3 regions of the Kitasatospora sp. NPDC048407 genome follow, and region 3 is predicted to be linked to each of the others. Evidence: riboswitches for the same ligand, from Rfam matches in the RefSeq annotation. Region 3 holds a riboswitch; each other region holds the start of a gene.

Region 1 (7,862 bases), on a different contig from region 3:
ACGCGTCCAGGGCACCGTGGTGCCCGGGCAGCCGGTCGCGGCGGGCGTGCTGAAGGAGGCCGAGGCCGGCCACCAGATCCAGGCCAAGCTCGGCACCAGCGGGCTGCAGGTGACGGCCAGTTACGCCACCTCGGCCGACCGGGTCCGGCAGATCCTGGAGACCGCGAGCGTCGACGCCGGGGCCCGCGCGACCGCCGCGCCGTCCACCGCCAAGCCCGCCCTGGCCGGCACCGCCCCGCGCACCGACGTCGCCGGGTACGCCTTCGACCGCTGCGCCGCGCCGTCCGACACCACCATGTCGACCTGGGCCGCGAACTCCCCGTACCGGGCCGTCGGCGTGTACATCGGCGGGCCCTCGCAGGCCTGCGCCTCGCCGGTGAAGAGCTGGGTGGACGCCCGGAACGCCGAGGGCTGGGGCTTCCTGCCGATCTACGTCGGCCGCCAGGCCGCCCGCGGCAACCTGCTCGTCGACCCCGATGTGGCCGTCGCCCGCCAGCAGGGCTCCGACGCCGCCGACGACGCGATCGCCAAGGCCAACGGCCTCGGCTTCCAGCCCGGCGCGGTGCTCTACAACGACATGGAGAACTACGACTCCAGCGTCTACCGCGACCGGGTGGTCTCCTTCCTGGCCGGCTGGACGGCGCAGCTGCACAACAAGGGCTACCGCTCCGGCGTCTACGCCAGCGCCTCCAGCGGCGTCAAGGACCTCGCCGCCCGCTACACCGACAGCTCCTACCCCGAGCCCGACGTGCTGTGGGCCGCCGCCTGGAACTCGCACCACGACGTGACCGACGCCGGCATGGGCCTGACCACCCCCGGCCAGTGGATGCCCGGCCGCCGCGCCCACCAGTACGCCGGCGACGTCACCGAGACGTACGGCGGCATCGCCATGGGCATCGACGCCAACTACCTGGACGTCACCTCGCCCGCCTCCGGCAACTCCCTGCAGCCCGGCCAGCGCCTCGCCCCCGGCCAGAGCATCAGCAGCAACGCTGTCACCCTGACCATGCAGACCGACGGCAACCTGGTCGCCAACCTGAACGTCGGCGGCGGCCGCCCGCTGTGGAGCAGCAACACCTACGGCAACGCCGGCGCGTACGCCGTCATGCAGGACGACGGCAACCTGGTCGTCTACCGCAGCAACGGCGGCCCCGGCAACGACGGCGCCCTGTGGGCCACCGGCACCTCCAGCGCCGGCGCGTACGCCACCGTGCAGGACGACGGCAACGTGGTGGTCTACCGCCGCGGCGGCGGTTCGGGCGCCGGCGGCGCGCTGTGGGCCACCGGCACCTCGGCGTTCGCGCCGAAGATCGGCTCCGGGCAGCGCCTGTACGGCAACCAGTGGACCCAGTCGGCGACCGTCCGGCTGGTCATGCAGGACGACGGCAACATGGTGATCTACCGCCGCAGCGACAACGCCGCGATCTGGTCCACCAACACCTGGGGCAACGCCGGCGCGTACCTCTCCATGCAGCCCGACGGCAACATGGTGATCTACAAGGCGGGCAGCACCACCGCCGCCCTGTGGAGCACCAACTCCTACGGCAACACCGGGGCGTACGCCCTGCTCCAGGACGACGCCAACTTCGTGGTCTACACCCAGAACGGCAGCCCGAGCGCCGGCGGCGCGGTCTGGGCCAGCGGCACCTCGGGCCGCGGCTGACCCGCCGAGGTTCCTGAAAACGGCCGAGGGCCGCACCCCGTGGGAACGGGGTGCGGCCCTCGGCCGTACTGACGTCGATCTAGAAGTCGTCGTCGAAGGAGACCGAGCCCTCGACGGCGACCTGGTACGCGGAGACCCGGCGCTCGAAGAAGTTGGTCAGCTCCTGGACGTTCTGCAGCTCCATGAACCCGAACGGGTTGGTCGAGCCGTAGCGGATCGGCAGGCCGAGGCGGGCCAGGCGCTGGTCGGCGACGGCCTCCAGGTACTGGCGCATCGAGGCGGTGTTCATGCCGGGCAGGCCGTCACCGCACAGGTCCTGGGCGAACTGGAGCTCGGCCTCGACGGCCTCCTCCAGCATCTCGGTGACCTGCTTGGCCATCTCGTCGTCGAAGAGGTCGGGCTCCTCCTCGCGGACGGTGTCGACCACCGAGAACGCGAAGTCCATGTGCATCGACTCGTCGCGGAACACCCAGTTGGTGCCGGTCGCCAGGCCGTGCAGCAGGCCGCGGCTGCGGAACCAGTACACGTAGGCGAACGCGCCGTAGAAGAACAGGCCCTCGACGCACGCCGCGAAGCAGATCAGGTTCAGCAGGAAGGCCCGCCGGTCGTCCTTGCTCTGCAGCGAGTCGATGTGGTCGACCGCGTTCATGTACTTGAAGCAGAACTGCGCCTTCTGCGCGATGGAGGGGATGTTCTCCACCGCGGCGAAGGCCGCGTTGCGGTCCTCCGGGTCGGGCAGGTAGGTGTCCAGCAGCGTCAAGTAGAACTGGACGTGCACGGCCTCCTCGAACAGCTGCCGCGACAGGTAGAGCCGCGCCTCCGGCGAGTTGATGTGCTTGTAGAGGCTCAGCACCACGTTGTTCGAGACGATCGAGTCACCGGTGGCGAAGAACGCGACCAGCCGGCCGATCATGTGCCGCTCGCCCTCGGAGAGCTTGGCGAGGTCGGCGACGTCGGAGTGCAGGTCCACCTCCTCGACGGTCCAGGTGTTCTTGATCGCGTCCCGGTACCGGTCGTAGAACGACGGGTAGCGCATCGGACGCAGCGTCAGCTCGAAGCCCGGGTCGAGCAGCATCTTCTTCTGGTCTTCGGAGCTCATTACTGGCACGCCTCGCAGGACTCGGGGTTCTCCAGGGAGCAGGCGATGGCGTCCTGCTCGGCCTGGCTGAGGGTCGGGGTCTGCACCGGCACGGGCGCGGCGGTGCGGGCGGCGCCCGACGCGGCCTGGGCGATCCGGGTCGCGGGGCGGGAGCGCAGGTAGTAGGTGGTCTTCAGACCGACCTTCCAGGCGTACGCGTACATCGAGGACAGCTTGCCGATGGTCGGCGCCGCCATGAACAGGTTCAGCGACTGGCTCTGGTCGATGTACGGCTGCCGGGCGGCGGCCAGGTCGATCAGCGCGCGCTGCGGCAGCTCCCACGCGGTGCGGTACAGCGAACGGACGTTCTCCGGCAGCCACTTGAAGTCCTGCACGGAGCCGTTGGCCTCGCGCAGCTCGTCCCGGGTCTGCTGGTCCCAGACGCCGAGCTCCTTCAGCTCGCGCACCAGGTACGGGTTGACCTGGAGGAACTCGCCGGACAGCGTCTCGCGCTTGAACAGGTTGGACACCTGCGGCTCGATGCACTCGTAGACGCCCGCGATGGACGCGATGGTCGCGGTCGGGGCGATCGCCAGCAGCAGCGAGTTGCGCAGACCGGTCTCGGCGATCCGGGCGCGCAGCGCGTCCCAGCGCTCGGTCCACTGCGGGGTGGCACCACCGCTGTGCTGGTCTTTAAAGAAATGGTCGATGTGCAGCTGGCCGCGGGCCGCGCGGGTCTCGCCGTACGCCTCGTGGCGGCCGAACTGCTCGGCCAGGTCCGCGGAGCGCTCGTACGCGGTGAGCATGATGCGCTCGGAGATCAGCGTGGAGAGCGCCTTCGCCTCGGCGGAGTCGAAGTCCAGCCGGAGCTTGAAGAAGACGTCCTGCAGGCCCATCACGCCCAGGCCGACCGGGCGCCAGCGGGAGTTGGACGTCCCGGCCTCGGTGGTCGGGTAGAAGTTGATGTCGATCACGCGGTCGAGGAAGGTGACCGCGGTGCGCACGGTGGCGTCGAGGCGGTCCCAGTCCATCGCGTTGATCAGGTCGTCCGCCGAGGCGCCCGGGGCGACGTGCGCGCCCAGGTTGACCGAGCCCAGGTTGCAGACCGCGGTCTCGGAGTCGTCGGTGACCTCCAGGATCTCGGTGCACAGGTTCGAGGAGTGCACCGTGCGGCCCGGCAGCGCGGTCTGGTTGGCGGCGCGGTTGGAGGCGTCCTTGAAGGTCATCCAGCCGTTGCCGGTCTGCGCCAGGGTGCGCATCATCCGGGCGTACAGGGTCTGCGCCGGGATGGTGCGGACGGCCTTGCCGGCCAGCTCGGCCTTGCGGTAGGCCTCGTCGAAGTCGGCGCCCCACAGGTCGACCAGCTCGGGGACGTCCGCAGGGGAGAACAGCGACCAGTCCTCGTTGGCGTTCACGCGGCGCATGAACTCGTCCGGGATCCAGTGCGCCAGGTTCAGGTTGTGGGTGCGGCGGGCCTCTTCGCCGGTGTTGTCGCGGAGCTCCAGGAACTCCTCGATGTCGGCGTGCCAGGTCTCCAGGTACACGCAGGCCGCGCCCTTGCGCCGTCCGCCCTGGTTGACCGCCGCCACGGAGGAGTCCAGGGTGCGCAGGAACGGGACGATGCCGTTCGACTTGCCGTTGGTGCCGCGGATCAGCGAGCCGCGGGAGCGGATCCGGGAGTAGGACAGGCCGATGCCGCCGGCGTGCTTGGACAGCCGGGCGATCTGCGCGTAGCGGTTGTAGATCGAGTCCAGGTTGTCCAGCGGCGAGTCCAGCAGGTAGCAGGAGGACATCTGCGGGTGCCGGGTGCCGGAGTTGAACAGCGTCGGGGAGCTGGTCAGGTACTCCAGGCGGCTCATCAGCTTGTAGAGCTCGGCCACCTCCAGCACCGACTGCTCGGAGTTGCCGACCGCCAGGCCCGCCGCCACGCGCAGCAGGAAGTGCTGCGGGGTCTCGACCACCTTGCGGGTGATCGGGTGGCGCAGCAGGTAGCGGGACTGCACGGTGCGCAGGCCGAAGTACTCGAAGCGGTCGTCGCCGGCGGCGTCGATCAGCGAGTCGAACAGCGCGGTGTGGGCGGCGACGAACTCGGCGGTCGCGTCGCCGATCAGGCCCTCGGCGTGGCCGACGGCGATCGAGGCGGAGAACGAGGTGACGCCCTGGGTGGCGGCCTCGTCGGCGATCTCCATCGCCAGCAGGCGGGCGGCCAGCTTCGAGTACTGCGGGTCCTCGGCGATCATCGACGCGGCGGCCTCCACGGCCAGCCCGCGCAGCTCGGCGAAGTCCGAGCCGGCGTGGCGGCCGCGCAGCGCGGCGGCGGCGACGTGGCCGGGGTCCACCTGGGGGAGGTCGGTGCTGCGGTCGGTGAGCAGCCGAAGCAGCGCCGCACCGGGGTCGGTGAAGGCGTCGGCGGAAGCCTGGGACGGCAGGGTGACTGAGGCGGCGACGGTCAAGGCGCACTCTCTCCTGTGGCGGCGGCGGACGTGGCTCAAGGTGTCCGGTGGCGCGCGTGCGGCAGGGGAGGACGGCACGCCGAAAACGCTCGATCGGCGCGCGAAAGACCCACCCCCGGCCCGCCCGCGAGGCCGGACGGCAAAACAGTGCTGCATGGCGTCTGCGGGGATGCCGTGTCGCACACCGTCGGTCAGGTCCTCGGACTGCGCGGGCGTTGCTACAGCCCGCTCACCGTTGCGGGGCAGTCCCGGATTCGCACCGGGTTCCCCTGCTTCGACAGCGAGGTCGAGCATACATGTTGTGGCGGCTGGAGCTGGCGGCACCAGATGTAGTAGCGCGTGTCGCGTTGGAGGTGCCGCGCGTAGACAACGGAAACCGCGCCGGAGCCGCCTCGGAACGGCCGCAGAACCGTCGCAGAACCGCCTCAGAACCGCATCGTGTAGACCATCAGGTCCACGCCCGGGGCCGCCTCCCAGTCCCGTTCGGGGGTGCGGAGGAAGCCCAGAGCATCGTAGATCCGGTGCGCCGCGGTCATCTCCGGCCGGGTGGAGAACGCCATCCCGGCCAGTCCGAGTTCCCGGCTGCGGTCCATCGCCGCGCGGACCAGCGCCCGTCCGACGCCGCGCCCGCGGGCGGCCGCGCCGACCGCCAGCATCCGGATCTCGCCCTCGTCCGGGAGCGCGACGTCCGCCCAGGGGGTGCCGCCGGCGGCGAACGTCACGCAGCCGAGGACCGCCCCGTCGCCGTCGACGGCGACCAGCAGCTCGGCCTCCCGGTTGCGGCGTGCGGTGTCCCTCAGCAGTTCGACGTAGCCGGACGCGGGGTCGGTGTGGCCGTCGCCGACGAAGGCTTCGATGCTGACCTCCCCGGCTCCGGCGAGGTCGTGGTCGAGGGCGCGGCGGACGATCGGGGAGTGCATCCGGACAGTGTGCCGGACCGCGTCCGGCGCGGGTCGGCCAGGTCCGGGTCGAAGGGGTAGCCGGTCGGGCGGTGCCGTTCGGGCCGGCCCGGGCGGCCGTTGCGGTTCAGGTCGCGGCCGACCAGAACGCCGAGGAGTCCGAAGCTGCCGATGAGGCCCAGCAGGGCGAGCGCGGAGGTCATGGCTCCACTCTCCGCGCCGCGGCACCCCGTCACGAGTGGCAGGAACGCAGCATTGCCACGAAATCCTGCCACTGCCATGCTGGACGGATGCTGAGGAACGTCGCGGTGATCGTGCTGGAGGAGATCCACCCCTTCGAACTGGGCGTGGCCTGCGAGGTGTTCGGCCTGGACCGCAGCGACACCGGCCTGCCGGTGTACGAGTTCGGCCTGGTCGGCGACCGGCCCGGCCCGATGCGCACCCACGCCGGCTTCGACGTCCACGTGCCGTACGGCCCGGAGCGGCTCGCCGAGGCGGACCTGGTGATCGCCACCGCCACCGGCATCCGCGACCACTACCCCGAGGCGCTCTGCGAGGCCCTGCGGGCCGCCCACGCACGCGGCGCCCATACGCTGTCGATCTGCTCCGGCAGCTTCCTGCTCGGCGCCGCCGGCCTGCTCGACGGCCGCCGCAGCACCACCCACTGGCGGTACGCCGACGTGCTGGCCGAGCGCTTCCCGCTGACCACCGTCGAACCCGACGTGCTGTACGTGGACGACGACCCGGTGATCACCTCGGCCGGCACCGCCGCCGGCATCGACGCCTGCCTGCACCTGGTGCGCAAGGTGCAGGGCGCCGAGGTGGCCCGGGAGATCGCCCGCCGGATGGTGGTCGCCCCGCACCGCGACGGCGGGCAGGCGCAGTTCGTCACCCGCCCGCTGCCCGAGGGCGACGGCGAGTCACTGTCCGGGACGCTGGAGTGGATGCGCCACCGCCTCGACCGGGAGACCAGCGTGGACGACCTCGCCCGGCACGCCCACATGTCCCCGCGCACCTTCGCCCGGCGCTTCCAGCAGGAGACCGGCACCACCCCGCACCGCTGGCTGACCGGCCAGCGGGTGCTGTTCGCGCAGCGCCTGCTGGAGTCCACCGACGAGAGCGTGGACGCGGTCGCCGCCCGCTGCGGCTTCGGCAACGCCGCCACCCTGCGGCACCACTTCGGCCGCCGCCTCGGCACCACCCCGCAGGCCTACCGGCGGGCCTTCGGCGGGCCCGGCGGCCCCGGGCGGGCTGCCGAGCGGCAGCCCGCCTGACGGCCGCTCAGGACAGGTGCGAGGTCTGGTTCCAGCCGGACGGCCGCAGCCGGCCCTCGCGGGCCCGCCACAGGCTGGTCGAGCAGTTGCCCACCGGCGGCAGCGCCAGCAGCTCCTCCTCGCCCAGCCGGTCCAGCACGTGACGCAGCATCAGCACCGTGCAGTCGTGGGCGACCAGCAGCACCGGCCGGCCGGCCTCCTCCTCGTTCAGGTCGCGCAGCAGGCCGCGCACCCGCAGCGCCACGTCCAGCCAGGACTCGCCGCCGGGCGGCCGGTAGTACAGCTCGCCCATCCGCCGTCGGCGCTCCGCCTCGGCGGGGTGGTCGCGTTCGATGGCGGCCTTGGTGAGCATCTCCAGCACGCCCAGCTCGCGGTCGCGCAGCCGCTCGTCGTAGCGGATCGGCAGGCCCACCGGGACGGCGCCCAGCCCGGACGCCTGGGCGAGGGCGATTCTCGCGGTCTCCGCGGTGCGCACGTACGGGGAGCACCACACCG
Region 2 (7,862 bases), on a different contig from region 3:
GCCATGAAGATCGACAAGAAGTCGCGTGGCGACCTGCTGCGCTTCATCGTCCTCGACGGCCTCGCCAAGACCTCCGTCCTCGAAGGCCCCGACCCGTCGCTGCTGGTCGCCGCGTACGCGGAGGTCTCCGGATGACCGCCGTCCCGGTGCTCGTCCTGAACGGCCCCAACCTGGGCCGGCTGGGTTCCCGCGAGCCCGACGTGTACGGGTCCACGTCGTACGCGGGGCTCGTTGCGCGCTGTGCTGCCCTGGGCGCGGAGCTCGGGCTCTCGGTCGAGGTCCGGGAGACCAACTCCGAGGCCGAGATGGTCGGTTGGCTGCACGAAGCGGCGGACGCCAAGACCCCCGTGGTGATCAACCCTGGCGCGTTCACCCACTACTCGTACGCGATGCGGGACGCCGCCGCGCAGCGCACCGCCCCGCTCATCGAGGTGCACATCTCCAACCCGTACACCCGCGAGACCTTCCGGCACACCTCGGTCATCGCCGCGGTCGCCTCCGGCACCATCGCGGGCTTCGGTCTCGGCTCGTACGAACTCGCCCTGCGGGCACTCGCCGAACAGCTGACCACCCGCTGAGCACCGCGCGGCCCGGTGGCGGACTTGTGCCCGCCACCGGGCCGACGTGTACATTCGGCGCAGGGAGGTGACGGTGAGCCAGTACGCGCAGAGCCACCATCCGGGGGGCCAGGTGCCGCCCCGCCCGGGGACGCCCCCGTATCCGACGGCCCCTCAACAGCCGTACCCCGCACCGGTACTGCCCTCCACCACCCAGGCCATACCCACCCTCGGGCCGATCGCCACCCGCCCCGACCGGCCGACCGTCCCGCTCAAGGCCGTCGCGCCCGGCGGTACCGGGCACTTCCTGCTCCCCAGCGGCGGCACCGTCCAACTCCCTGCCGCGCCACCGCCGATGCCCGCACCGGCCGCCCCGCTGCCCGTCGGACCGATCGCCGTCCTGCTGATCGGCGCGGCCGGCGCCGGCAAAACCACCGTCGCCCGCTACTGGGCCGAACGCCGACCCACCCCCACCGCGCACATCAGCCTCGACGACGTCCGCGAATGGGTCCAGGCCGGCTTCGCCAACCCGCAGTCCGGCTGGAACACCGCCTCCGAGGCCCAGTACCGCCTCGCCCGGCGCACCTGCGGCTTCGCCTGCCGCAACTACCTCGCCAACGGCATCTCCTGCATCATCGACGACGCCGTCTTCCCCGACCGCCCCGCGATCGGCCTCGGCGGCTGGAAGCGCCACATCGGCCCCGGCATGATCCCCGTCGTCCTCCTCCCCGGCCTCGACCGCGTCCTCGCCCGCAACGCCGAACGCTCCGGCAACCGCCGCCTCTCCGACGACGAAGTGGCCCGCATCCACGGCCGCATGGCCGGCTGGCGCACCTCCGGCCTCCCCATCATCGACAACTCCAACCTCACCGTCCCCGAGACGGCCGCCGCGCTCGACCAGGCGATCCTCTCCCGCCTCCACCAACGCTGACCCCCTGCGGGGAGCTCCCTCCACCCGCGCCGCGCAACCCGACCCGCGACGAGCGCTGCGCGCAGGCCGGGGGCGACCCGCTGCGCGGGGCTTGGGTGTGAGGAGTTTCCGCTGCGCGGAGCTTCGGCGGCGCGGGCCTTCGCCGGGCGGGGCTGTGCAGGGAGGTTCCGCTGGGCCGCCTTCGCGGTGCGGGTTTTTGTGGCGCGGGTCTCCGCTGGGTGGGGTTTCGCTGTACGGGCTTTCGCTGCGCAGGTTCGCCTTGTGCGGGCGTCCGCCGCAGGCTTGGTGTCGTTCTGGCCCGTGGTGGGGGTGGACCTTTGGCTCTGCCGGGGTGTCGGTGGGGGCGGGGAGAATGGGGGTGTTGGACGGGAACGAATGTGGAGGTGGCGCGGGTGCCCGAGGGGCATGTGGTGCATCGGTTGGCCGGGTTGAACGGGGAGCTGTTCGGGGGGAGGGCGGTGCGGGTTTCGTCGCCGCAGGGGCGCTTCGTGGAGGGGGCGGGGCTGCTGGACGGGCGGGTGCTGGATGGTGCGGAGGCGCACGGGAAGCATCTGTTCCTGGGGTTCGGCGACGACTGGCTGCATGTGCATCTCGGGTTGTACGGGAAGTACGAGTTCGGGGTGGGGGAGGCTCCGGAGCCGGTCGGGCAGGTGCGGTTGCGGATGGAGAACGGGAGTGGGTACGCGGATCTGCGGGGGCCGACGGCGTGCGAGGTGCTGACGCCGGGGGAGAAGGCGGCGTTGCATCGCAGGCTGGGGCCGGATCCGTTGCGGCCGGGGGAGGTGGGGGATGCGGCGTGGCAGCGGATCTCGCGGAGCGGGACGACGGTGGCCGCGCTGCTGATGGATCAGAAGGTGCTGGCGGGTGTCGGCAACGTGTACCGCGCGGAGGTGCTGTTCCGGTTGGGGATCAGTCCGCACCGGGCGGGGCGGGAGCTGAGCCGGGCCGAGTGGGACGCGATCTGGGCGGATCTGGTGGCGCTGATGCACGACGGTGTCGCGGCGGGGCGGATCGACACCGTGCGGCCGGAGCACACACCGGAGGCGATGGGGCGTCCGCCGCGGGTGGACGACCACGGTGGTGAGGTGTACGTGTACCGGCGGCAGGATCAGCCGTGTCTGGTGTGTGGAACCCCGGTGCGGACCGAGGAGTTGGCGGCCCGGAACCTGTTCTGGTGCCCGCGCTGCCAGCAGACATGACGGGTCGTCATCACGGAGGGTAGTGGGGAAGCCTTGACGGAAGGTTGACCGGCCCTTGGGCGAGGGGTTCGGGGCGCGCTCCTATTGTCGGGTCCATGCCCGTGCAACCGTTCCAGGGCCCGCGCCCGACTCCGGCCCTTCCGGTCCTGCCGTACCGCAAGCCCACCAAGGGGCGTGACTACTGGGTGCTGGACGATGTCCTGCCGGACCCGGATGCGGTGCGGGCCCGGCATCTGGCGCGTACCGATTGGGACGAGGGGTATCCGCACAGGCCGGAGCCCTGGCCGGGGTTGCGGGCGATGCCCGGGCTGGAGCCGGAGGAGTTGGCGCACGTCGAGAAGCTGGTGCGGGAGACCGTGCAGGTGCCGCGGATCTGGGCGCTGAGCGAGGCCGAGGGCGGCACGTTCAACCACAACTGCGTGCAGGTGGTGGGGGAGGGGGAGTGCGAGCCGCGGCCGCACACCGATTCGCGGTCGCTGTGCCGGTACGCCGCCGTGCTGTACCTCAACCCGAACGTGCCGAAGCGGTGCGGGACGAGCTTCTACCGGCAGAGCCTGCCGGGGGGCCGGCTCGGCGGGAACACCGTGGTCGCCCCGCACAACAATCTGGTGGACGCGCTGGGCACCCGTTTCGTCCCGCCGGACTCGTTCACCGAGGATCTGGCCGTCCCGCACCGCTACAACCGGCTGCTGCTGTACACCGCCAACCTGATGCACACCGCGACCGGGTACTACGGCTCCACCCTGGACGAGAAGCGGATGACCTGCGTGTTCTTCTGGATGGCGTGACGCGCCGTCAGCCCGTCGGGCGGGCGTGATCTTCGACACCTGCGCGGTGTGACGCTCTTGCCGCCGGGTGGTGGCCGGATCTACGGTGGGCGGGCCGTGGTGTTCGGGAAGCCGGTGCACTGTGCTCGTCACAGGAGTCCGGAGCGGCCCTCGCCACTGTGATCGGGGAGTCGTCGGCTCCCACCTCGTGCCACTGGCCGCTCGCGGCCGGGAAGGCCGGGCGCCGACGCCGAACACCCCGTCAGCCAGGAGACCGGCCACGGCATCTCACGAAGTGATCCACGAGGTGCTGGAGCGTGATGCGCGGATGACCGCGTCCGATTCGACCATGCCCGGAAACGTCCCGGGCTCCCCTCTTCCTGCTTTCCGCTGGCGGCGCGAGGACACCTTGCGCACCGCCGGCCTGATGGCGGTGATCCTGGCCCTGCACGTGGCGGCGTTCGGGACACTGCTGTTCCTGGTGGTGCCGGAGAAGTACCAGGTGGGTACCCAGGTGTTCGGCGTGGGCCTGGGCATCACGGCCTACACGCTGGGCATGCGGCACGCCTTCGACGCCGACCACATCGCGGTGATCGACAACACCACCCGCAAGCTGATGGCGGACGGCCGCCGGCCGGTCTCGGTGGGCTTCTGGTTCGCGCTCGGGCACTCCTCGATGGTGGTGCTGATGGCTGCGCTGGTGGCCGGCGGGGCGGCGCTGGCGGGCACCCTGATGGACGAGGGTTCGACGACCCATCAGGTGCTGGGCACCATCGGCACCACCGCGTCGGGGGCGTTCCTGTACCTGATCGCGGCGCTCAACCTGGTGGCGCTGCTGGGCATCCTGCGGGTGTTCCGGGCGATGCGGGCCGGTGAGTACGACGAGGCCGAGCTGGAGAAGCACCTGGACTCGCGGGGCTTCCTGGCCCGGATCCTGGGCCGGGCGACCCGTTCGATCACCCGGCCCGGGCAGATGTTCCCGGTGGGCATGGTGCTGGGCCTGGGCTTCGACACCGCGACCGAGGTGACCCTGATGGTGATGGCGGGTTCGGGTGCGGCGTCCGGCCTGCCCTGGTACGCGATCGTCTGCCTGCCGCTGCTGTTCGCGGCCGGGATGAGCCTGTTCGACACGCTGGACGGCACGTTCATGAACTTCGCCTACCAGTGGGCGTTCTCCAACCCGGTCCGCAAGGTGTACTACAACCTGACCATCACGGGGCTGTCGATCGCGGTGGCCTTCGTGATCGGCACCATCGAGCTGGTCGCGGTGCTGCACGACAAGTTCGGCCTGGACGATCCGGTGTCCGACTGGATCGCCGGACTCAGTCTGGACAACGTCGGCTTCGTGATCGTCGGCCTGTTCGTGGTGGTGTGGGCGGCGGCGATCGGCTACTGGCGGATCGCCCGGCGGTCCAAGGCCTTCGCGGGGGCAGGGGCCTGAGAACGCGCGGCCTGACGGACAGTCAACCTGCGGCCAGGATCAGCGTTCCGGCGACGGCCAGTCCGGCGCCGACCACCTGGACCCGCAGCAGCCGTTCCTTGAGCAGGCCGCGCGCCATCAGCGCCGTCACCACGGGGTGGAGCGAGGCCGGCACCGCCGCCACCGCGACCGAGCCCAGGTGGGTGGCGGCGGCGTACAGGCCGTTCGCGGCCACGTCGGCGACGCCGACGGCGGTCAGTGAGGGCAACGAGCGGGCCGCGCCGCGCAGTTCGACCGGCTCCCGGCGGCCGGCGGCGGCCGGCAGGCCGATGCCGATCACCGCGTTGGCCAGTCGTTGCACGCACAGCGTCAGCAGCAGTCCGCCGACGGCGCCGGCGTGCGCGATCAGGGCGAGCACCGCGCCGAACGCGAACGCGGCGGAGAGGGTGAGGGCGAGGGCCCGGCGGCTCACGGCCGGTCCGCCGCGCTGCGGGCCGCCGGCCAGCGCGACCCCGGCGATCGCCACCAGGATCCCCCAACCCCTGGACGGCGCCCGGCCGTTCGCCGAGGAACAGTCCGACGCCGATCGGCACCAGCACGCCGACGGTGGCCAGCGGTGAGACCACGCCCATCGGCCCGAGCGCCAGTGCCTTGTAGAAGGCGAGCAGCGCGACCGGCCCGATCATGCCGGCCGCGACGGCGTACCAGAGCGCGGGGCCCGGGTCGGCCCAGCCGCCGGTGGCGGTGACGGCCAGGACGAGGACCAGGGCGGCGGCGGTCTGCGAGAGGACCACGACGCCGAGCGCGAACATGGACGCCCTCGCGGCCCGCTCCGGCGTCAGCCGCGGCACGGTGGTCCAGATCGAGCAGGCCCGCACCAACCCCGGTGTCGGCACCGTGGTCCGGCTCGCCGACGCCCTCGGCGTCTCGATCGCCCGGCTGCTCGACTACGACGAGACCTCGGTGGTGCGGATCATCCCCGCCGAGGACGCCGTGCGGCTGTGGAGCGGCCCGGACGGCGGCAGTGGCGTCCTGCTGACCGGCATCGGGGCCCCCGGCCCGCTGGAGCTGTGGACCTGGCACCTGCGCCCCGGCGAGACCCACGCCTCGGACCCGCACCCGGCCGGCAAGTGAGCGAAGGGCCCCGGGAAGCTCCCGGGGCCCTTCGCCGCATGTCTGTCAGAGGCCGTACCTGCGCCGGTACAGCTCCACCCGGCCCGCGGTGTCCAGCAGGCGGGCCTTGCCGGTGTAGAACGGGTGGCTCGCGGAGGACGTCTCGACGTCCACCACCGGGTACGCCCGCCCGTCCGTCCACTCGACCGTCCGGCCGCTGGTGGCCGTGGATCGGGTCAGGAACGACAGGCCGCCCGTCTTGTCCCGGAACACCACCGGACGGTACTCGGGGTGCACTCCCTGCTTCATCTGCTCCTCCTTCGCCATGCCCTCAACAGCCTTCGAACGCCTCAACTGCCCTGTGGTCAGCGGGTTTCGCGGAACTCCACGTGCCGCCCGGCCACCGGGTCGAACTTCCGCAGGACGATCCGGTCGGGGTTGTTCCGCCGGTTCTTGCGGGTCACGTAGCTGAAGCCCGTGCCCGCCGCCGACCGGAGCGTGATCACCGGTCGCAGCTCGCTGCGCGCCATCTCGAACCTCCACGCTCGGCAACGATTGCCGTTTTCATGTGGCCACAACACGCCCCTGCCCCGCCGCATTCCCGCCCCGATCGGGCCCGTTCCGACGGGCGGCCCCCGGGCCCCGTTCGTAGGCTCGGAGACATGTCCGACGCGTACGCCGCCCGACGCGAACGCCTCCGCGAGTACTGCAGCGCCTCCGGAGCCGACGCCGCGCTGATCACGCGCGCCGCCAACGTCCGCTACCTCACCGGCTGCCCGCCGTGCGGCGCCGCGCTGCTGCTCACCCGCGAACGCGCGGTGCTGGCGCTGCCGCAGGACGTGCCGCCCGAGGAGTCGGTGGAGCGCGAGGTGGACGAGGAGGTCATCCGGCTGACGGCGCCCGCCGAGACGGACGCCGCGGTGGCCGCCGCCGAGGCCGCCGCCCGGCTGCGGGTGCGGGACCTCGCCGTCGAGGAGCACGACCTGACGGTCGCCCGGCACCGCGCCGTCGCCGAGCAGGTCGAGCCGGCCCGGCTGCTCGACTTGGACCGGGCGGTGGAGCGGCTGCGGGTGGTCAAGGACGAGCACGAGCTCGCCGACCTGCGGATCGCCGCCGAGATCGCCGACCAGGCGCTCGGCGAGCTGCTCGAATCGATCCTGGTCGGCCGCACCGAACGCCACCTGGCGATGGAGCTGGAGCGCCGGATGATCGACCACGGCGCCGACCGGGCCGCCTTCCCGGTCTCCGTCGGCACCGGCAGCCACTCCGGCCTGGAGCGCCACCAGCCCACCGACCGCCGGGTCGAGGAGGGCGACTTCCTCACCGTCGCGCTGGGCGCGCAGTACCGCGGCTACGGCATCTCCACCGCCCGCACCTTCGTGATCGGGGCCGCCCCCGCCGCCTGGCAGGTCGAGCTGCACCGCCTGGTGTTCCGCGCCCAGCGGGCCGGCCGGGAGGCGCTCGGGCCGGGCGTCGAGCAGCACGTCCCGGACGACGCGGCCCGCTCGATCCTGCAGGCCGCGGGCCACGCCGAGCACGCCGTCCACCCGCTCGGGCACGGCATCGGCCTGGAGATCAGGGAGGCGCCGCGCCTCGGGTCCGCCGACATGGGTAAACTGGACAATCGCGTGCCGGTCACCGTCGGTCCAGGAGTGCATCTCCCGGGCCGGGGCGGCGTCCGGATCGAGGACACGCTCGTGGTGCGGCCTCCCGAGGAGGGCGGGCCCGAGCTGCTCACCATCACCACCAAGGAGCTCCTCGCGCTGTAGCCCGAACGGGCCGTGGCGGCGCACTGCTTGGTGTTCTTTGACAGCGGACATATCAGGAGTAAGTGCGCCCGTGGCTTCCACGAATGATCTCAAGAACGGCATGGTC
Region 3 (7,862 bases):
GCCGCAGGCATGAATCATCCGCACCGCGACCTGGGCCACATCGGCAGGCAGCGCGGCGAGGTCGGCCTCGGCGCGGATGGTGGCGAAGGACTGGCGGTAGATGGATGCGCCGTCCTTCTCGTAGTCGATCATTCGGTCCTCCGCCATTCGGCATTGCGCGCCTCGGCGACTGCCTCGGCGATGTCGTTCTCGGTGCTGTTGCGCTCGGTGCTGTGGTTCTCGGTGCTGTCGTTCTCGGCGCTGTCGTTCTCGGCGCTGCGGTTCTCGGCGCCGTTGCGCTCGGCGCTGTTGCGCTCGGTGCTGTCGTTCTCGGCGCTGTGGTTCTCGGCGCCGTTGCGCCCGGTGCCGTTGCACCCGATGCCGTTCTGCCCGGTTCTGTCGTTTTTGGTGCTGTTTTTGTCGCCGGTGTTGCAGCCCGCCGAGTTGATCCCTGCGCGGATTATCTCCGCGTAGATGTTCTCCTCGGCGCCACCCCCCGCACCCCCCCTCCCACCGGACCCGATACCCGCACGGACAATCTCGGCGCCGTCACCCCCCGCACCCCGACCGACCTCGCGGGCCCGCCCGTCCACGGCGACCCGGTATCCGGTCGCGGTGGCCAGCACGTCGACCCAGCGACCGGCCGGGTGTCCGCAGCGCCGTTCGCACCCGGACCAGTGAACGGGCAGCCCCACAGCAGGAACGGCGGCTATCGCGCGCACGGCCTGCGCGCGAACGTCGGCAAGCGCTTTCCCGCAACCGGGCAGACCGGTGCAGGCGCTGACGCCCTCCCAGGGGCCGCCGGACTCTACCCGGAAGCCCGCGTCGGCGAGGCGTGGCAACCAGTCGGCACCGGCTCCGGGCACCACGACGCCCCGCCAAGGCGTGAGCCGCACGCTCGCGCCGCCGCCGCACCCCTCCCCCGCCGACGCCAGCGCGTCCGCCAGCAGTCGCCACTGCCCACTGGTCGCACGGCCGAACCGCAGCCCGACCGACACCCCGCCACCGCGACCGCCACCACCGCCACCGTCGACCACCCCGCCCCCACCGCCACCGCCACCGCCACCGCCGGGGATCGCACCCAGCACCGGTCGCTCCCCCGTGAATCGCGGCAGCGGCACGTCGCCGGCGGGCAGTTCGGACTGCACTTCGCGCAGGTGCCAGGCACGGCCGGCGGCCAGGTCGAGGAAGTGGCGGGCGGCGTCGAGGGCGGCGGGGACGGGGTGGTCGACGGTGGAGGCGTGGTCGGCGCGGCCGAGGCGCAGCAGGGCGCGGCCGTCGCCAATTGCGATCAAGGTCACATCGGCGTCGAGGGCGGCGGTGTCGCCGCGGCCGTCGTCGAGGGCGAACAGGAACTTGCCGGAGAGTCGGGCGGCCCAGGGTGCGGCGCACAGGGCGGCGTCCAACTCTCGCACCCAGTACGGGAGATCGACGCCCGGGGCGCCGCGGCCGTCGAGGCCGGCGAGCGGGGAGGCGGCGATGTTGCGGACGCGTTCGTGGGTGTCGGAGGGCAACAGGCCGACGGAGCGGAGCCGTTCGGCGAGGTCGGTGGCGCACTGTTCGCGCAGGCCGCGCAGCTGGAGGTTGCCGCGGGAGGTGATCTCGACTTCGCCGTCGCCCAGCGCGTCGGCCGCGTCGGCCAGGGCGAGTAGCTGATGGTACGTCAAGTAGCCGCCGGGGAGGCGGAGTCGTGCGAGTTGGCCGTCCTCGGCGGGGTGCAGGCGGAGCGCGCCGGGGCAGGCGTCGGCGCGGCCTCGGTCGGGCCCGACGAAGGGTGCCGCAAGGGCGTCGGGTGTGGGTGGCATGGCGGCGAGCATACCCATGGCCGCGATTCGCGCCACCGCCCCGACCACCGCCCCGACCAGCAGCCCGGCCACCACCCGAGTGGCAGCCCCAACCGTCCCCCGGAGCTCGCCCGAAGGTTCCGCGCCAGGGTCAAATCCCCAGTTCAGCGCGGGTTCCCGGGGGCGGAACCGGTGGGGCGTCGCAGGTCACACTCCCGCCGATGGGCCATCAACCCGTACGATGCTGGGCGGGCACCTCTCGGGGTGTCCGCTGCCAGCGACGGCACAGCGGAGGAAGTCCGGTGAGAATCCGGTGCGGTCCCGCCACTGTGACCGCGGCTCAGTGAGCCGTGGGAGCCAGGAACTCCGGCCGTCCTCCACTGCCCGGGGCGAGGACCCCGAGGAAGGTCCGTGCCATGCGCTGCCGCATGCCCGCATCCCGGCGGGTGCCTGTGGGCTCTGTCCCCATCGGGGCATCCACCGGGGCATCCACCGGGCCGTCGTCCGTTGCGACGTCCCCCGGGCCGTCCGTTGCGACGTCCACCGGGCTGTCCATCGCGCCGCCCGCCGGGCCGTTCCGCGTCCTCGACCGCACCTGTGCTCCCACCACCGGGTTGACCGGGTTGACCGGGTTGTCCCCGCTGTTCGAGATGCCCGGGAGGGCTTTCGCATGATCCTGTTGCTGTCCACGTCGGACACGGACCTGCTGAGTGCCCGGGCGTCGAGCGGGCCGGTGCGGTTCCGTTGGGGCAATCCGGCGCGCCTGGATCCCGCCGAGCTGCCTGCCCTGCTGGAGGGTGTGGAGCTGGTGGTGGTGCGTCTGCTGGGTGGGCGTCGGGCCTGGCAGGAGGGGCTGGACGTGCTGCTCGCGGGGCCGCGTCCGGTGGTGGTGCTGACGGGTGAGCAGGCGCCAGACGCGCAGTTGATGGAGTTGTCGACGGTGCCGGCGGGCATCGCGGCGGAGGCGCACGCGTACTTGGCGCACGGTGGTCCGGAGAACCTGGCGGAGCTGGGTGCGTTCCTGTCGGACACGGTGCTGCTGACGGGTCACGGGTTCGCGCCGCCGGCCTCGGCCCCGTCCTGGGGTCCGCTGGAGCGCACCGCCCGCACCTCGGAGGGCCCTTCCGTCGCGGTGCTGTACTACCGGGCGCACCACATGAGCGGCAACACGGCGTTCGTGGAGACGCTCTGCCGGGCGATCGAGGACGAGGGTGCGCAGGCCCGCGCGTACTTCTGCGCGTCGCTGCGCGGTGCGGAGCCGGAGCTGCTGGCGGAGCTGGGCGCGGCCGACGTGATCGTGACGACGGTGCTGGCGGCGGGCGGCACCCGGCCGGCCGACGCGCAGGCGGGCGGGGACGAAGAGGCTTGGGACGCCGGGGAGTTGGCGGCGTTGGACCGGCCGATCCTGCAGGCGCTGTGCCTGACCTGGTCGCGGGCGCAGTGGGCGGGCAGTGACGACGGGCTGTCTCCGTTGGACACGGCGACGCAGGTGGCGGTGCCGGAGTTCGACGGTCGGCTGATCACTGTTCCGTTCTCGTTCAAGGAGGTCGACGAGGACGGGCTTACGGTGTACGCAGCGGACCCGGAGCGTGCGTCGCGGGTCGCCGGGATCGCGGTGCGGCATGCGCGGCTGCGGCACACTCCGGCGTCCGAGCGGCGCCTCGCGCTCGTTCTGTCCGCTTATCCGACCAAGCATGCGCGGGTCGGCAACGCGGTCGGCCTGGACACCCCGGCCTCGGCGATCCGGCTGCTGGAGCGGCTGCGCGCGGAGGGCATGGACCTGGGCGACAGCCTGCCGGGTCTGGACACCGGGACCGGGCACGGCCACGACGGCGACGCGCTGATCCACGCGCTGATCGAGGCGGGCGGCTACGACCAGGCGTGGCTGACGGAGGACCAGCTGTCCCGCAACCCGGTGCGCATCCCGGCCGCCGACTACCGGCGCTGGTACGCCACGCTCCCGGCGGCGCTGCGCGAGCAGGTGGAGGAGCACTGGGGTCCGGCGCCGGGCGAGCTGTATGTCGACCGGTCGCAGAACCCGGACGGCGACATCGTGCTGGCCGGTCTCCGGTCGGGCAATCTGCTGGTGCTGATCCAGCCGCCGCGCGGGTTCGGCGAGAACCCGGTGGCGATCTACCACGACCCGGACCTGCCGCCGAGCCACCACTACTTGGCGGCGTACCGCTGGATCGCGGCGGCGCAGCAGGACGGCGGGTTCGGTGCGCACGCGGTGGTGCACCTGGGCAAGCACGGCAATCTGGAGTGGTTGCCGGGCAAGACGGCGGCACTGTCGGCGGAGTGCGGTCCGGACGCCGCCCTCGGCGATCTGCCGCTCGTGTACCCGTTCCTGGTGAACGATCCGGGTGAGGGTACGCAGGCGAAGCGCCGGGCGCACGCGACGCTGGTCGATCATCTGGTGCCGCCGATGGCGCGGGCCGATTCGTACGGTGACATCGCGCGTCTTGAGCAACTGCTGGACGAGCATTCGAACATCGCGGCGATGGACCCGGCGAAGCTGCCGGCGATCCGGGCGCAGATCTGGACGTTGATCCAGGCCGCGAAGCTGGACCACGACCTGGGGTTGGCGGAGCGGCCGGAGGACGACGGCTTCGACGACTTCCTGCTGCACGTGGACGGTTGGCTGTGCGAGGTGAAGGACGCGCAGATCCGTGACGGTCTGCACGTGCTCGGCCAGGCTCCGCGCGGTACGGACCGGGTCAACATCGTGCTGGCGATCCTGCGGGCGCGGCAGATCTGGGGCGGCGTGCGTGCGCTGCCGGGTCTGCGCGAGGCGCTGGGTCTGGACGAGGCGGCGCTGACGCTGGGGGCGACGGACGCGGCCGAGGCGCAGGCGCGGGCGCTGGTGGAGGCGATGGAGGCGGAGGACTGGAACCCGGCGGCCGTCGCGAAGGTCGCGGCAGGCCTGCCGCCGGCGGTCTCCGAGGTGCTGGCGTTCGCGGCGGCGCAGCTGGTGCCCCGACTCGCCGCGACCACGGACGAGTTGGACGCGGTGCTGCACGCGCTGCAGGGCGGGTTCGTTCCGGCGGGGCCGTCGGGGTCGCCGTTGCGCGGGCTGGTCAATGTGCTGCCGACGGGGCGGAACTTCTACTCGGTGGACCCGAAGGCGGTGCCGAGCCGGCTCGCCTGGGAGACCGGGCAAGCGCTTTCCGCCTCCCTGATCGAACGCTACCGGGCCGACAACGACGGGCAGTTCCCGCCGTCGGTGGGCCTTTCGCTGTGGGGCACCTCGGCGATGCGCACGGCCGGTGACGACATCGCCGAGGCGCTGGCGCTGCTCGGCGTCCGCCCGGTGTGGGACGACGCCTCGCGCCGGGTGACGGGTCTGGAGGCGATTCCGCTCGCCGAGTTGGGCCGTCCCCGGATCGATGTGACGCTGCGTATTTCGGGGTTCTTCCGCGACGCGTTCCCGCACGTGGTGGCGCTGTTGGACGACGCGGTGCGGCTGGCGGCCGGCCAGGAGGAGCCCGCCGAGCAGAACTTCGTCCGGGCGCACGTGCAGGCGGACCTGGCCGAGCACGGTGACGAACGCCGGGCCACCGTCCGGGTGTTCGGCTCGCGTCCGGGCACCTACGGCGCGGGTCTGCTGCAGCTGATCGACAGCCGGGACTGGCGCACGGACGCTGACCTGGCCGAGGTGTACACGGTGTGGGGCGGTTACGCGTACGGGCGGGGGCTGGACGGGCGCCCGGCCCGGGAGGAGATGGAAAGCGCTTACCGCCGGATCACGGTGGCGGCGAAGAACACCGACACCCGCGAGCACGACATCGCCGACTCCGACGACTACTTCCAGTACCACGGCGGCATGGTGGCCACCGTGCGCGCGCTGACGGGCAGCAGCCCGGCGGCGTACATCGGCGACTCGACCCGCCCGGAGACGGTGCGCACCCGCACCCTCACCGAGGAGGCGGCCCGGGTGTTCCGGGCGCGGGTGGTGAACCCGCGCTGGCTGGAGGCGATGCGCCGGCACGGCTACAAGGGCGCGTTCGAGATGGCCGCGACGGTGGACTACCTGTTCGGCTACGACGCCACCACCGGCGTGGTCGCTGACTGGATGTACGAGAAGCTCACCGAGGAGTACGTCCTCGACCCGGTCAACCGCGAGTTCTTCGCCGAGGCCAACCCGTGGGCCCTGCACGGCATTTCGGAGCGTCTGCTGGAGGCCGCCGAGCGCGGCCTGTGGGCGGAGCCGGACCCGGCGCTGCTGGCGGAGCTGCGGCAGGTCTTCCTGGAGACCGAGGGCGACCTGGAAGGCGAATGACCCGGGCCGGGGCAGTGAACACCGGGCCCGCGTGGTGAACGCCGGACGGCACCTCGGACGACACTGACATGTCGGTGATCGAATAGGGGTGCCTTCCACCCCGCCCGGGCGGACAATTTCCACATGAGCCTGCGAATCGCCCTCACCCGCCCGGCGCGCTACGGCGCGCTGGCCGCGGGCGCGCTGCCCGTCCTGACGTTCCCGGGCGCCGGCCTGGCCGTGCTGGCCTGGGTGGCGCTGGTGCCGGGGCTGTTGCTGATGCGGGCGGCGGGCGGGGCGCGCGAGGCGGCGGTGCGCGGCTGGTGGTTCGGCGCGGGGTTCATCCTGACGGCGATGTACTGGCTGATCCCGTCGATCGGCCCGGCGCTGCCGCTGCTGGCGGTGGTGTTCGGGGTGTTGCAGGCGCCGGTGGGTCTGGCCGTGTGGTGGTTGCTGCACGGCGAGTTGACGCCGGGCCGGTCGGCGGCGGCGCTGGTGGTGGTGCCCGCGGTCTGGGTGAGTGCCGAGTTCGCCCGGTCCTGGCATGCGCTGGGCGGGCCGTGGGCGTTGCTGGGCGCGTCGCAGTGGGAGCATCCGGCGGTGCTCGGCCTGGCCTCGATCGGCGGGGTGTGGCTGGTGAGCTGGGCGCTGGTCACCGTCAACACCGCATTGACGATTGTGGTGCTGGCCCGCAGCGTGTGGCCACGGCTGCTGGCGGGCGCGACGGCGCTGGTGTCGGTGCTGGCGGGTCCGTTGGCGTTCGCCGCGCAGGCCGCGCCGGCCTCGCGCGGTTCGGCGTCGGTGGCGCTGGTGCAGGCGGGCCAGACGCCGGACGAGCAGGCCCGGTTGGAGGCGAACATCCGGATCACCCGGTCGCTGGCGGGCCGGCCCGTGGACCTGGTGGTGTGGGGCGAGAGTTCGACCACCGCCGACCTGGACCGGGGCAGCGCGACGCTGAACCGGCTGACGGCGCTGTCCGCCTCGACGGGCGCGCAGCTGATGGTCGGCGAGGACGCCCGGAAGGCGGACGGCCGGATCTCCAAGGACGCGGTACTGATCGACCCTTCGGGCATCGTGGCCCGCTACCGGAAGATCCGGCTGGTGCCGTTCGGCGAGTACATTCCGCTGCGCCCGCTGCTGGGTTGGATCGCGGGGGTGAGCTCGGCGGCGGGCGAGAACCGGGCGCCGGGCCACTCGCTGCACCTCCTGCCGGTGGTGGGCCGGGACGGCCGTCCGCTGCCGGTCGGCGCGCTGATCTGCTTCGAGTCGGCGTTCCCGGACATGTCGCGCAGCGTGTCCCGGGAGGGCGCCGAGCTGATCGTCTACCAGTCGGCGACCTCGACCTTCCAGTCCACCTGGGCCCCGGCGCAGCACGCCTCACTGGGCGCGATCCGGGCGGCCGAGACCGGCCGGCCGGTGGTGCAGGCGGCGTTGACGGGCGAGTCGGTGGCGTACGACGCGCAGGGCCGACGGCTGGCGCTCCTGACCACGGCCGAGTCGGGGGTGGTGACGGTGCGGGTGTCGCCGGCCGATCCGACGGCCCGGACGTGGTACGTCCGCCTCGGCGACTGGGTGCCGCTGTCGGCGCTGGTGGTGACGGCGGCGGCCGGGGCGGCGGGCGCGCTGCCCCGGCTGCGCGAGCGCCGTCGCCGGGGCGAGCCGACCGCGCCCTCGCCGGACCTGCCGTCGGCCAGGGTCTGAACTCCCTTGCCGCGCAACACAGTCGGGACCGCTGCGCGAACTCCCCTCCCTCACCGGCGAATCGGCCACAACTCCCGCCCCTCACCGGCGAACCGGCCACAACTCCCGTCCCTCACCGGCGAACCGGCGAACCGGCCACA

What was found. Region 3 has a riboswitch for cobalamin ahead of cobN (cobaltochelatase subunit CobN). Riboswitches for the same ligand answer to the same signal wherever they lie in the genome.
Region 1: another riboswitch for cobalamin. It lies ahead of ACGFWJ_RS18245 (ribonucleoside-diphosphate reductase subunit alpha); the one in region 3 lies ahead of cobN (cobaltochelatase subunit CobN).
Region 2: another riboswitch for cobalamin. It lies ahead of ACGFWJ_RS33700 (HoxN/HupN/NixA family nickel/cobalt transporter); the one in region 3 lies ahead of cobN (cobaltochelatase subunit CobN).

The regions. Positions count from the first base shown of each region.
Region 1 covers NZ_JBICXW010000009.1:2,232-10,093, forward strand. Annotated here, with positions in the region: gene ACGFWJ_RS18235 (glycoside hydrolase domain-containing protein) at 1-1,663, shown strand, start outside; gene ACGFWJ_RS18240 (ribonucleotide-diphosphate reductase subunit beta) at 1,743-2,762, opposite strand; gene ACGFWJ_RS18245 (ribonucleoside-diphosphate reductase subunit alpha) at 2,762-5,194, opposite strand; cobalamin riboswitch at 5,367-5,499, opposite strand; gene ACGFWJ_RS18250 (GNAT family N-acetyltransferase) at 5,620-6,114, opposite strand; gene ACGFWJ_RS18255 (helix-turn-helix domain-containing protein) at 6,384-7,367, shown strand; gene ACGFWJ_RS18260 (histidine phosphatase family protein) at 7,375-7,862, opposite strand, start outside.
Region 2 covers NZ_JBICXW010000031.1:50,244-58,105, reverse strand. Annotated here, with positions in the region: gene aroB (3-dehydroquinate synthase) at 1-135, shown strand, start outside; gene aroQ (type II 3-dehydroquinate dehydratase) at 132-578, shown strand; gene ACGFWJ_RS33715 (AAA family ATPase) at 652-1,488, shown strand; gene ACGFWJ_RS33710 (Fpg/Nei family DNA glycosylase) at 1,881-2,687, shown strand; gene ACGFWJ_RS33705 (DUF6445 family protein) at 2,783-3,475, shown strand; cobalamin riboswitch at 3,556-3,752, shown strand; gene ACGFWJ_RS33700 (HoxN/HupN/NixA family nickel/cobalt transporter) at 3,783-4,895, shown strand; partial or broken gene ACGFWJ_RS33695 (EamA family transporter) at 4,918-5,680, opposite strand; gene ACGFWJ_RS33690 (helix-turn-helix domain-containing protein) at 5,685-6,008, shown strand; gene ACGFWJ_RS33685 (type B 50S ribosomal protein L31) at 6,054-6,296, opposite strand; gene rpmG (50S ribosomal protein L33) at 6,353-6,517, opposite strand; gene ACGFWJ_RS33675 (M24 family metallopeptidase) at 6,650-7,756, shown strand; gene efp (elongation factor P) at 7,827-7,862, shown strand, end outside.
Region 3 covers NZ_JBICXW010000001.1:354,704-362,565, forward strand. Annotated here, with positions in the region: gene ACGFWJ_RS01725 (precorrin-8X methylmutase) at 1-132, opposite strand, end outside; gene ACGFWJ_RS01730 (hypothetical protein) at 129-1,784, opposite strand; cobalamin riboswitch at 2,009-2,147, shown strand; gene cobN (cobaltochelatase subunit CobN) at 2,434-6,042, shown strand; gene lnt (apolipoprotein N-acyltransferase) at 6,166-7,722, shown strand.